Regions from separate parts of the Kurthia populi genome, predicted to be linked through region 1. Evidence: riboswitches for the same ligand, from Rfam matches in the RefSeq annotation. Region 1 holds a riboswitch; the other holds the start of a gene.
The links. A riboswitch is a leader RNA that binds a small molecule or an ion and turns the genes downstream of it on or off. The one in region 1 is predicted to bind S-adenosylmethionine.

Region 1 (4,863 bases):
AGGACATTGATATTAAAGATGAAGATTAAAAAAGCATGTGAGATGGTAATTCGACAAACCCTCTCACACGCTTTTTTATTGTATTAAGCTAAAGATACTGCTTTTTCAGGCTTCGCTAACATATCTGCATAATCTTCCATCATGACACTAGCTGTTGGATACATACCTGCACCCGGTCCAACCATTGTTAATGTGCCAATATAGTTTGTATCAAGGGTTACCGCATTATTGACGTCATCAATTGCATATAGCGGATGATCCGCTCCAACAAGCTGTGGTCCTACTTTAGCAATAATTTCACCCGTTGCCTCGTCGCGATACGCATCTGCTACGTGGCGATAGCGTAATCCTTGTGCTTTTGCCTCTTCTATCTGTTCAGATGAAATACCATCAATACCTACAACCTCTACTTTATTCCAATCAGGCTGCTCACCAAATGCTAGTGCACAAAGAATCATGAGCTTACGGAATGCATCCTCACCCGACACGTCATTATGTGGATCAGCTTCCGCATAGCCTAAATCTTGTGCGGCCTTTAGTGCGACATCAAACGGTAATTCCTCTGCGCGCATTTGCGTTAGGATATAGTTTGACGTGCCATTTAAAATGCCTTGCACTTGTTTTACTTCATTGACGCGTAGTAGGTTTTGCATTGTTTTAATAACAGGCACGCCGCCCGCCGTCGTTGCCTCGTAGCCTACTTGTACACCTTTTTTCTTGGCCTTTAATTGTAGTTCTTGACCGTATCGTGCAAACATCACTTTATTCGCTGTGATAACGTGACATCCCTTTTCAATCGCTTGATCTAAGTAACCATACGCTGGGTCCTCACCTACAATACCTTCAAACACGACCTCTAAATCTGGAATCGCTAAAATATCGTCAAATGACTCTGTAAATAGTGAAGAATCAATACCTTCACGTACTTTTGATGCGTCACGCACTAAAATTTTTGCGACTTCAATTTCTACGCCTAACGTTTGTTTGAAATGCTCACGACGTTCATGAACGATGTTGTAAATGCCTTGTCCAACCGTACCGAAACCTAAGATTGCTGCCTTGACTGATGCCATATTTGTTCGCCTCCAAATGCTTTTTCTTCTAAACGCTCTTTTTGTACTTACCGAGAGTACAAATGTTCCTTCATTAGAAACAATTATACTTAGTTTAGACGATAAGGTGCATAATTTCAAGAAAATTCTTTCTTCGATGGACAATTGTCTCCTCTAGGCGGTCACAAAGTGTTCAATGGACAAACGAATGAGTTAGCCATTTTTTCTGTTGGTGGCAAATGAGCCGAGTTGATTTCTTAAATACTTGCGAATGCTTTTTCAAGCGCTGCAATAATGTCATCGGCGTTTTCTAAACCGATCGATAAACGCACAAGTTCCTCAGGCACGCCTGAAGCAATTAATTCTTCTGCGCTTAGTTGCTGATGTGTTGTCGATGCGGGGTGGATAATTAGTGAACGCGCATCGCCAACATTTGCGACATGTGAGAATAATTCAACTGTATCGATTAACTGACGACCTGCCTCGCGTCCCCCTTTAATACCAAATGTTAATACGGAGCCGGCACCATTTTTTAAATATTTTTTTGCAAGTGCAGCATTTTCACTCGTTTCAAGACCGTTGTAGCGAACCCATTCTACCTTGTCATGCCCGTCTAAAAATGCAGCAACTTTTGCGGCATTTTCATTGTGACGAGGTACACGTAAATGAATCGTCTCTAAACCTTGAATAAAGTTGAATGCAGCATCTGCACTTAATGTCGGACCGAAATCACGTAATAAAATGACACGAAGGCGCGTCGCAAAGGCGGCACTCGCTGCATCAATACCGTAACGAATCCCATGATATGAAGCATCTGGCTCTGTATAATCTGGGAATTTACCACGCGTCCAATCAAATTTACCCGCGTCGACAACAACGCCACCAATCGTTGTACCATGGCCACCAATCCATTTTGTCGCAGAGTGAATAACTACGTCTGCACCGAATTCGATTGGATTTGAACCGATTGGTGATGCGAATGTATTATCAATAATTAATGGAATATCATGTTTATGTGCAATGTCTGCTAATGCTTCTAAATCAGCAATGGTAAGACTTGGATTCCCAATTGTTTCAGCGTAAATCGCTTTTGTATTTTCCTGAATCGCCGCTTCAAACTCAGCTGGATGACGCTCATCTACAAAGGTCGCTGTAATGCCGTAGCGAGGCAGTGTGTTGGCAAATAAATTATATGTACCACCATATAGACTATTAGCTGCAACGATATGGTCCCCCGCACGCGCAATATTTAAAATCGAGAACGCAATGGCCGCCATACCTGATGATAGCGCTACTGCTGCTGTGCCACCTTCAAGAAGTGCGACACGCTTTTCAAATACATCGACTGTTGGATTCATAATACGAGAATAAATATTTCCCGGCTCCTCTAATGCGAATAACTTACGCGCATGTTCAGAGTCATTAAACTTATAGGCCGTTGTACGATAAATCGGTACTGCGATAGCACCTGTTTCTGGATCTGGCGTTTGGCCACCATGGATTGCGATTGTTTCTTTTTGAAATTCTGTCATATTCATTTCCTCCTAAAATTTTCCGATGGAACATCGGGAGAAAGAAGGAAAAATAAAAAACCCTTCTTCATAAGAAGAGGGTTGTATAAGCAATAGTCCTCCCCTTATCTTTCAGATCCGATTCAATCTGTAGGATTTAGCACCGTAGTAAAAATACTGGTTGCCGGGCATCGCAGGGCCTATTCCCTCCGCCACTCTTGATAAAGGTATATGATTTGATTTTTTTGTTCCATCTGATTGTACATCAGTATAACGAACTTACACATACGCGTCAACAGAATTTTCTAATTTTTTAAAATTTACTGTCTTTATAAGAAATATATGCACATATCCGCTAAAAAACATACTTCTTTCGCTCGTTAACGACTGCTGTTACGAAAGTTTTAACTTTTGCACAAAATTACATCCCTTAAACAGCCTATAATTGTAAGTAAAAGGAAGGTGTTATATGCTATGTCTGAAAAAAAAGAGAAAAAGAATTTAAAAGGATTATGGATTGCTTTAGCGTTTCTTGCTCTCATTATCATTACATTTCTTCCGAATAACGGCGATGTCCCAATTGCTGGTCAACGCAGTCTTGCCATCCTCGCATTTGCCGTTATTTTATGGGTGACAGAGGCTGTATCCTATCCAGTTAGCGCCGCAATGATTATTGCGATTACAGCAATTTCACTTGGCTTTGCGCCAACAATTGAAGACCCTTCTGCTACGTATACAACTGCTGGTGCCTTAAAAATGATTTTAGGAGGCTTCTCTAATTCTGCTGTTGCCCTCGTTGCCGCTGCACTGTTTTTAGCAGCAGCGATGCAAGCGACAAACCTGCATAAACGCTTAGCATTATGGATTTTAAATATTGTTGGTACTAAAACAAAAAACATTGTTTTTGGCGCCATTTTAGTATCAATTATTTTAGCATTTTTCGTGCCAAGTGCTACCGCACGAGCTGGCGCTGTTGTACCTATTTTACTCGGAATGGTTGCTGCATTTGGACTTGCTAAAAATAGTAGACTTGCCGCATTACTCGTTATTACAGCCGTCCAATCCGTATCCATCTGGAATGTCGGTATTAAAACCGCTGCCGCACAAAACATGGTTGCACTCAGCTTTATTAATAAAGAATTTAATGTTGATGTGTCATGGAGTCAATGGTTCCTTTATGCCGCTCCGTTCTCACTCATTATGTCCGTTATTTTATTTTTCGTGATGATCAAGCTTATCAAACCTGAAACAAATGTCATTGAAGGCGGCAAGGATGTTATTAGACAGCAGCTCGATGAATTAGGTAAATTAAAAGCTACTGAAATTCGCCTAATTGTCATTTCACTACTACTGTTATTTTTCTGGTCAACAGAAGGTCGCCTTCATCAATTCGATACAACAACAGTCACAATTTTTGCGATTGCATTATTATTAACACCAAAAATCGGTGTCTTCGAATCCTGGAAGTCTGTTGAAGCACTTATTCCATGGGGTACAATTATTGTTTTTGCAGTCGGTATCGCACTTGGTACTGTACTGCTTGATACACAGGGAGCTCAGTGGTTATCTTCCACTGTATTTGGTTCACTTGGCCTTGAACATATGCCAATTCTTTCAACAATTGCGCTAGTAAGTGCCTTTAATATTTTGATTCACTTAGGCTTTGCGAGTGCAACGAGCTTATCGTCTGCGCTCATTCCAATTTTAATCGCACTCACAACAACGATTCAACTCCCTGCAGATGCTATCGGCTTTGTCTTAATTCAGCAATTTGTTATTAGCTTTGGTTTCCTGTTACCAGTAAGTGCCCCGCAAAATATGCTAGCTTATGGTACAGGCGCCTTTACAGTCAAAGATTTCTTAAAGTCAGGGATTCCACTTACAATTGCCGGTTATTTACTCATATTATTATTCAGCGCAACCTACTGGAAATGGCTTGGCTTATTATAAACCGACCAACAGAGCGTTCAAAAATGAGCGCTCTTTTTTCATAAATTCAAAGCGCTTTTGGTAGCCACTAAATGGCAAAATCCGTTATAGTTAAACTGGATTTACAAACTTACATATAGGGGGCTTTTTTATGAATGATGTACAACAACAATTACGCAATCACACATCGGTGCGTAAATATACAGGCGAAGAAATTCCGAAAGAAAAAGTATATGAAATGTTAGAAACCGCTCAAATGGCAGCCACTTCTCATTTCGTCCAAGCCTATAGCGTCATCTATGTGACCGATGAAGAGAAAAAACAAAAACTCGGCGAGCTTTCAAAAAATGACTTCCAATTCAAAACTGCTG
Region 2 (4,863 bases), on a different contig from region 1:
TCTAAAATTTCAGCGTGTGGTACGTTAGATGCACCAACAACTAATTTCGTTTCTTTATCATCGCCTTTTGAATCGTCTGAACCACATGCTGCTAAACCAAGTGCTAATGATGCTGTTAATAAACTTGCTACTAATTTTTTAGATGTTTTCATACTCGTAAATCCCCTTTTCCCTCTTATATTTATTTATAGATGACGCAAATGCGTTATCGTTTATCAATTTTTGCTGTAATCAAGTCGCCGATAAATTGGATGATGAAGACGATGACCAAAATAAGCACCGTCGCCACTAATGTCACATCCGTACGGCTACGCTGGAAGCCATCCATGAAGGCTAGATTCCCTAAGCCACCCGCGCCGATAACACCCGCCATTGCTGTGTACCCGACAAGTGCTACCGCCGTTACCGTAATACCTGAAATTAATGCTGGTAACGCCTCTGGAATTAATACCTTTGTAATAATTGTCCATGTTTTCGCACCCATTGAGCGCGCTGCTTCAATCACACCTTTATCAATTTCACGTAAGCCAATTAAAACCATACGCGCATAGAATGGGGCTGCACCAATAATCAGTGCTGGTAACGCTGCATTCGCACCAAGCATTGTGCCTAGTAGGAATTTTGTAAATGGAATTAATAAAATAATTAAAATGATGAACGGGATCGAACGGAAAATGTTCACAACCGCACCTGTTAGCCAGTTTGCTAACTTGTTTGCCCATAACTGATGTGGACTTGTTAGGAATAATACAATCCCTAATACTAAACCAATAATAAACGTTAAGATTGTTGAAATAGCGGTCATGTAAAGTGTTTCTTCTGTAGCTATCCACATTTTTTCCCAATCGACGTTCGGAAATAAATTAGTCAACATCACTAATCACCTCCGATTTGATACCCTTATTTTCTAAATATTGAATCGCAGCTGCGACATCAGCATCTGAACCAGTCAACTGGACGATTAACGTGCCGTACGGGCCACTCTTCGTCGGTGAGATATTACCGTGTACGATATTGACGTCTACCGCAAACTTGCGAATAATTTCTGTAATGACAGGTTGCTCTGTTTGATCGCCTACAAAGAATAATTTAATTAACTGTCCTTCGCGGTAATCCTCTAGCATTTGTGCAACCGATTCTTTTTGACCCGTTGACGTTGCTTGCGTCACGAAACGTTTTGTAATCGGTGCTTGTGGGTTTTGGAATACTTCAAGAACATTCCCTTGCTCAACGACCTTCCCTTTCTCCATGACCGCCACACGATGACAAATCTTACGGATAACGTGCATCTCATGCGTAATCAGCACGATTGTTAAGCCTAATTTTTCATTGATGCTCACAAGTAAGTCTAAAATCGCATCCGTTGTTTCCGGGTCAAGTGCAGAGGTTGCTTCATCACAAAGCAGCACAGTTGGATTATTAGCAAGCGCGCGGGCGATGCCGACACGCTGCTTTTGACCGCCTGATAACTGCGATGGATACGCATCATCACGTCCCTCTAGCCCAACAAGTGCAATCAATTCTTTCACACGCTTTTCACGCGCATCCTTTTTCACTCCCGCAATCTCAAGTGGAAATGCGATGTTCTCCGCTACCGTACGTGACCATAATAAATTGAAATGTTGGAATACCATGCTGATATGATGACGCGCATTGCGTAGTGCATTGCCGCGTGCCTTTGAAATATTGACATCATTGACAAGCACGTCGCCTGATGTCGGCTTTTCTAAGCCGTTAAGTAAACGAATCATCGTACTTTTTCCGGCGCCACTGTATCCGATAATGCCGAAGATTTCTCGATCCTGAATTGTTAAACTCACATTATCGACAGCCGTTAGAGAACCATTCGCTGTTTTGTATTGTTTTGAAACATTATCTAACTGAATCACTGTCATTCCACCTTGTTCTAAAACTTTTGAACTCTCTGATTATTCAAATTCCAACAATTATACTATGCTTTGTCGTCGTCCAATTTAAACTGCTAAAAAAAATAAAACCCTTCTGTTTTTTAGAGCAACAGAAGGGTTTAACGTATCGTGTCAAACCGTTCTCTCATCTCCCAAAGTAATGACTTTGCGTGAATTGGCACCATATCACATACTGCGACGGTTGCCGGGCTTCATAGGGCACTTCCCTCCACCTCTCTAAATAAGAGTAACGACATAAGTTTTTATTTTATTGTTGGTTTCTACTTTAACACTCTGATATTTTTACGTCAATGACTTATTTAAAATTTTTTCATACAAATTTGGTACGGATTGAAATGCGTATACTTTATCGCGCACTTGCCCATTCTCTGAAATTAGTAGACATGGCACACTTTCAATCTCATAATCGTATGCAATTTGTTCCATATAATTTAGATTTGCCTTCCCCATTGGGATTTGTGGCAATACCTGCTCTGTGACGTCCATCATTTTAGACGCTACTGCACATGTGCCGCACATTGGCGTATATAAATAAAAAGCCGTGACGTCATGTTTTGTACGTTCTTGCTCCCATTCTTCGCGAGACCATTCTTTCATTACATGTCATTCCTTATCGTATTAAATAGGCGGGATTCACTTGAAAATCAGCTGCTGCTAGCACGAAAGCTAAATAATTTTGCGGTGTATGCTCGACTTGCTTATACGTTCGTCGCGTGTATAAATGCTCGGCATGAGGAAAATAATGCTGCACGAGCTTTCGCGCTTTCTCACCGGACTCATCCGCATCAAAAAACACATATAAGTCACTGTCCTCATACGGTGCAAGTAGCTCCTCTAGTCGGTCCTCACTTATCGTACCATTCGTACAAATAATTTCGACCACTTCATTTAGTATGGGCAAAATGCGTAGCTTATCTTGCTTTCCTTCAACGATTAACACCTTGTCTGTCACCATTTCTGCCACCTCCACAAGCTTCCCCGTCTTCTACTTTAGTTATACCACAGCGCATGCACTCTACACAAAAAAGAACTACCCCAGTTGAGGTAGCTCTTTGTGATGCTAATATTATTCAGCGATTGCTTCTTGATATTGTTCTGCAGTTAATAAACTTTCAACGTCTGCTTCATTTGCAGGTTCAACAACGACCATCCAAGCTTGCTCGTATGGCGATTCGTTTACTAGCTCTGGAGAATCTTCTAAGTTTTCGTTTACTTCTAGAATTTTACCAGCGATTGGTAAGTATAATTCAGAAACTGTTTTTACAGATTCTACACTACCGAATGATTCGCCAGCACCGATTTCGTCGCCTACTGCTGGTAGTTCAACGAATACGATATCGCCAAGTTCTGATTGTGCAAATTCAGTAATACCGATTACTGCTTTACCATCTTCTAATTTAACCCATTCGTGATCTTCTGTGTAACGTAAATTTGTTGGAACGCTCATTGTTTATTCCCTCCGTTTATGTAATTTCATCTTTATTGTGTCACGTTTTCCGCGTGTTGACAAGGGTAATTCCGAACTTTCTAAAGGTCATACATCTTGTTACAACAGCATTTCAAGCGATTTTTGGTCGTCCATAATGGACACTATTTGTACGCTTCGACAAATTCCTGCTCTTTAAAGCCTAAAGTTACTTTTTTACCGTCCGTAGTGAGAGGACGCTTGATTAACATACCATCTGACGCTAAAAGTGCTAATTGTTCGTCTTCTGACATATCTGCAAGCTTATCTTTCAATCCTAACTCACGATATTTCATGCCAGATGTATTGAAAAATTTCTTCAATGGAAGCCCACTTAGTTCATAAAACTTGCGTAACTCATCCTTCGTCGGTGTGTCTGTCGTAATGTCATATGCCGTAAAGTCGATGCCTTCATCTTTCAACCATTTTGACGCCTTTTTACATGTCGTACATTTTGGATAATGGTAAAACTGAATCGCCATTTTGTATGCGTACCCCCTTCTCGTTTCCTCTATTGTATAGACATTTGAAAGCCTTTGCAAATACGAAAAGAAAAAGGATAGACGCACCCACTGCATCTACCCTTCTCATTATTTACATGGCCTACAGTAATATGGGAGTATTGTGTAGTTGTCTTTCGGGTAAGGCCTCTTACTTCCATACCCGAGTCACTTACACGATGAATTTTTCAGCTGCAATTAATGCTTCTGCCGCTTGGCGTTTTAAGCGAATCGTTTTCTTCGGTGCATAACGACCAAATTTACGAAGTGCTGATAGCATCATACGTTGGTTGTCACCTGATGATGAGTTCACTAGCGTATCACGCGCTTCTGCTAAGATTGTTTCAAAGGCATCTTGGCTGAAGATTTCTGTATACAATAGCTTTTGAGCCGCTTTGTCTGCACCATCGCGGTCAATCGCTTTTTGCGTACGTAATACCGCTGATTCCATCGCGAATAATTGGTTCGCGATATTGGCGATATTCACAAGAATTTCTTGCTCATCTTCTAGCTTGTTACCATATTTAAGCGCTGCTGTCCCTGCCGCAAGTAACGCCACTTTTTTCGCCATTTTCACTAAATATTTTTCTTGTGCTAATGGTTCGTCTGCGATTTCTTCTGGTACCATACCTAAGATTTCTTGCTGCAGTGCTTGCGCTTGCTCAAGAAGCGGTAATTCGCCCTTCATCGCTTTCTTCATAAATGTACCTGGAACGATTAAACGGTTGATTTCGTTTGTTCCTTCGAAAATACGGTTGATACGAGAATCGCGGTAAATACGCTCTACTTCATATTCTGCCATGTAGCCGTAACCACCGTGCAGTTGTACCGCTTCATCCGCTACATAATCAAGTACTTCTGAACCAAAGACTTTGTTGATTGAGCACTCAATCGCATACTCTGCAATCGCTTCTGCAATCTTTTTACCGTCTTTTTTCTCTTCATCACTCATTTGACCCATATTGTCCTC

Region 2: it holds a riboswitch for S-adenosylmethionine, as region 1 does, so the genes downstream of both, ACFSY7_RS01285 (methionine ABC transporter ATP-binding protein) here and ACFSY7_RS00110 (O-acetylhomoserine aminocarboxypropyltransferase/cysteine synthase family protein) in region 1, are expected to answer to the same signal.

The regions. Positions count from the first base shown of each region.
Region 1 covers NZ_JBHUOR010000002.1:13,388-18,250, reverse strand. Annotated here, with positions in the region: gene ACFSY7_RS00120 (DNA-binding protein) at 1-29, shown strand, start outside; gene ACFSY7_RS00115 (homoserine dehydrogenase) at 84-1,073, opposite strand; gene ACFSY7_RS00110 (O-acetylhomoserine aminocarboxypropyltransferase/cysteine synthase family protein) at 1,310-2,584, opposite strand; SAM riboswitch class I at 2,686-2,791, opposite strand; gene ACFSY7_RS00105 (SLC13 family permease) at 3,038-4,513, shown strand; gene nfsA (oxygen-insensitive NADPH nitroreductase) at 4,644-4,863, shown strand, end outside.
Region 2 covers NZ_JBHUOR010000008.1:41,480-46,342, forward strand. Annotated here, with positions in the region: gene ACFSY7_RS01275 (MetQ/NlpA family ABC transporter substrate-binding protein) at 1-152, opposite strand, end outside; gene ACFSY7_RS01280 (methionine ABC transporter permease) at 206-874, opposite strand; gene ACFSY7_RS01285 (methionine ABC transporter ATP-binding protein) at 864-1,889, opposite strand; SAM riboswitch class I at 2,050-2,155, opposite strand; gene ACFSY7_RS01290 (thioredoxin family protein) at 2,211-2,525, opposite strand; gene ACFSY7_RS01295 (toprim domain-containing protein) at 2,539-2,883, opposite strand; gene gcvH (glycine cleavage system protein GcvH) at 2,995-3,375, opposite strand; gene ACFSY7_RS01305 (arsenate reductase family protein) at 3,519-3,875, opposite strand; gene ACFSY7_RS01310 (acyl-CoA dehydrogenase family protein) at 4,066-4,863, opposite strand, start outside.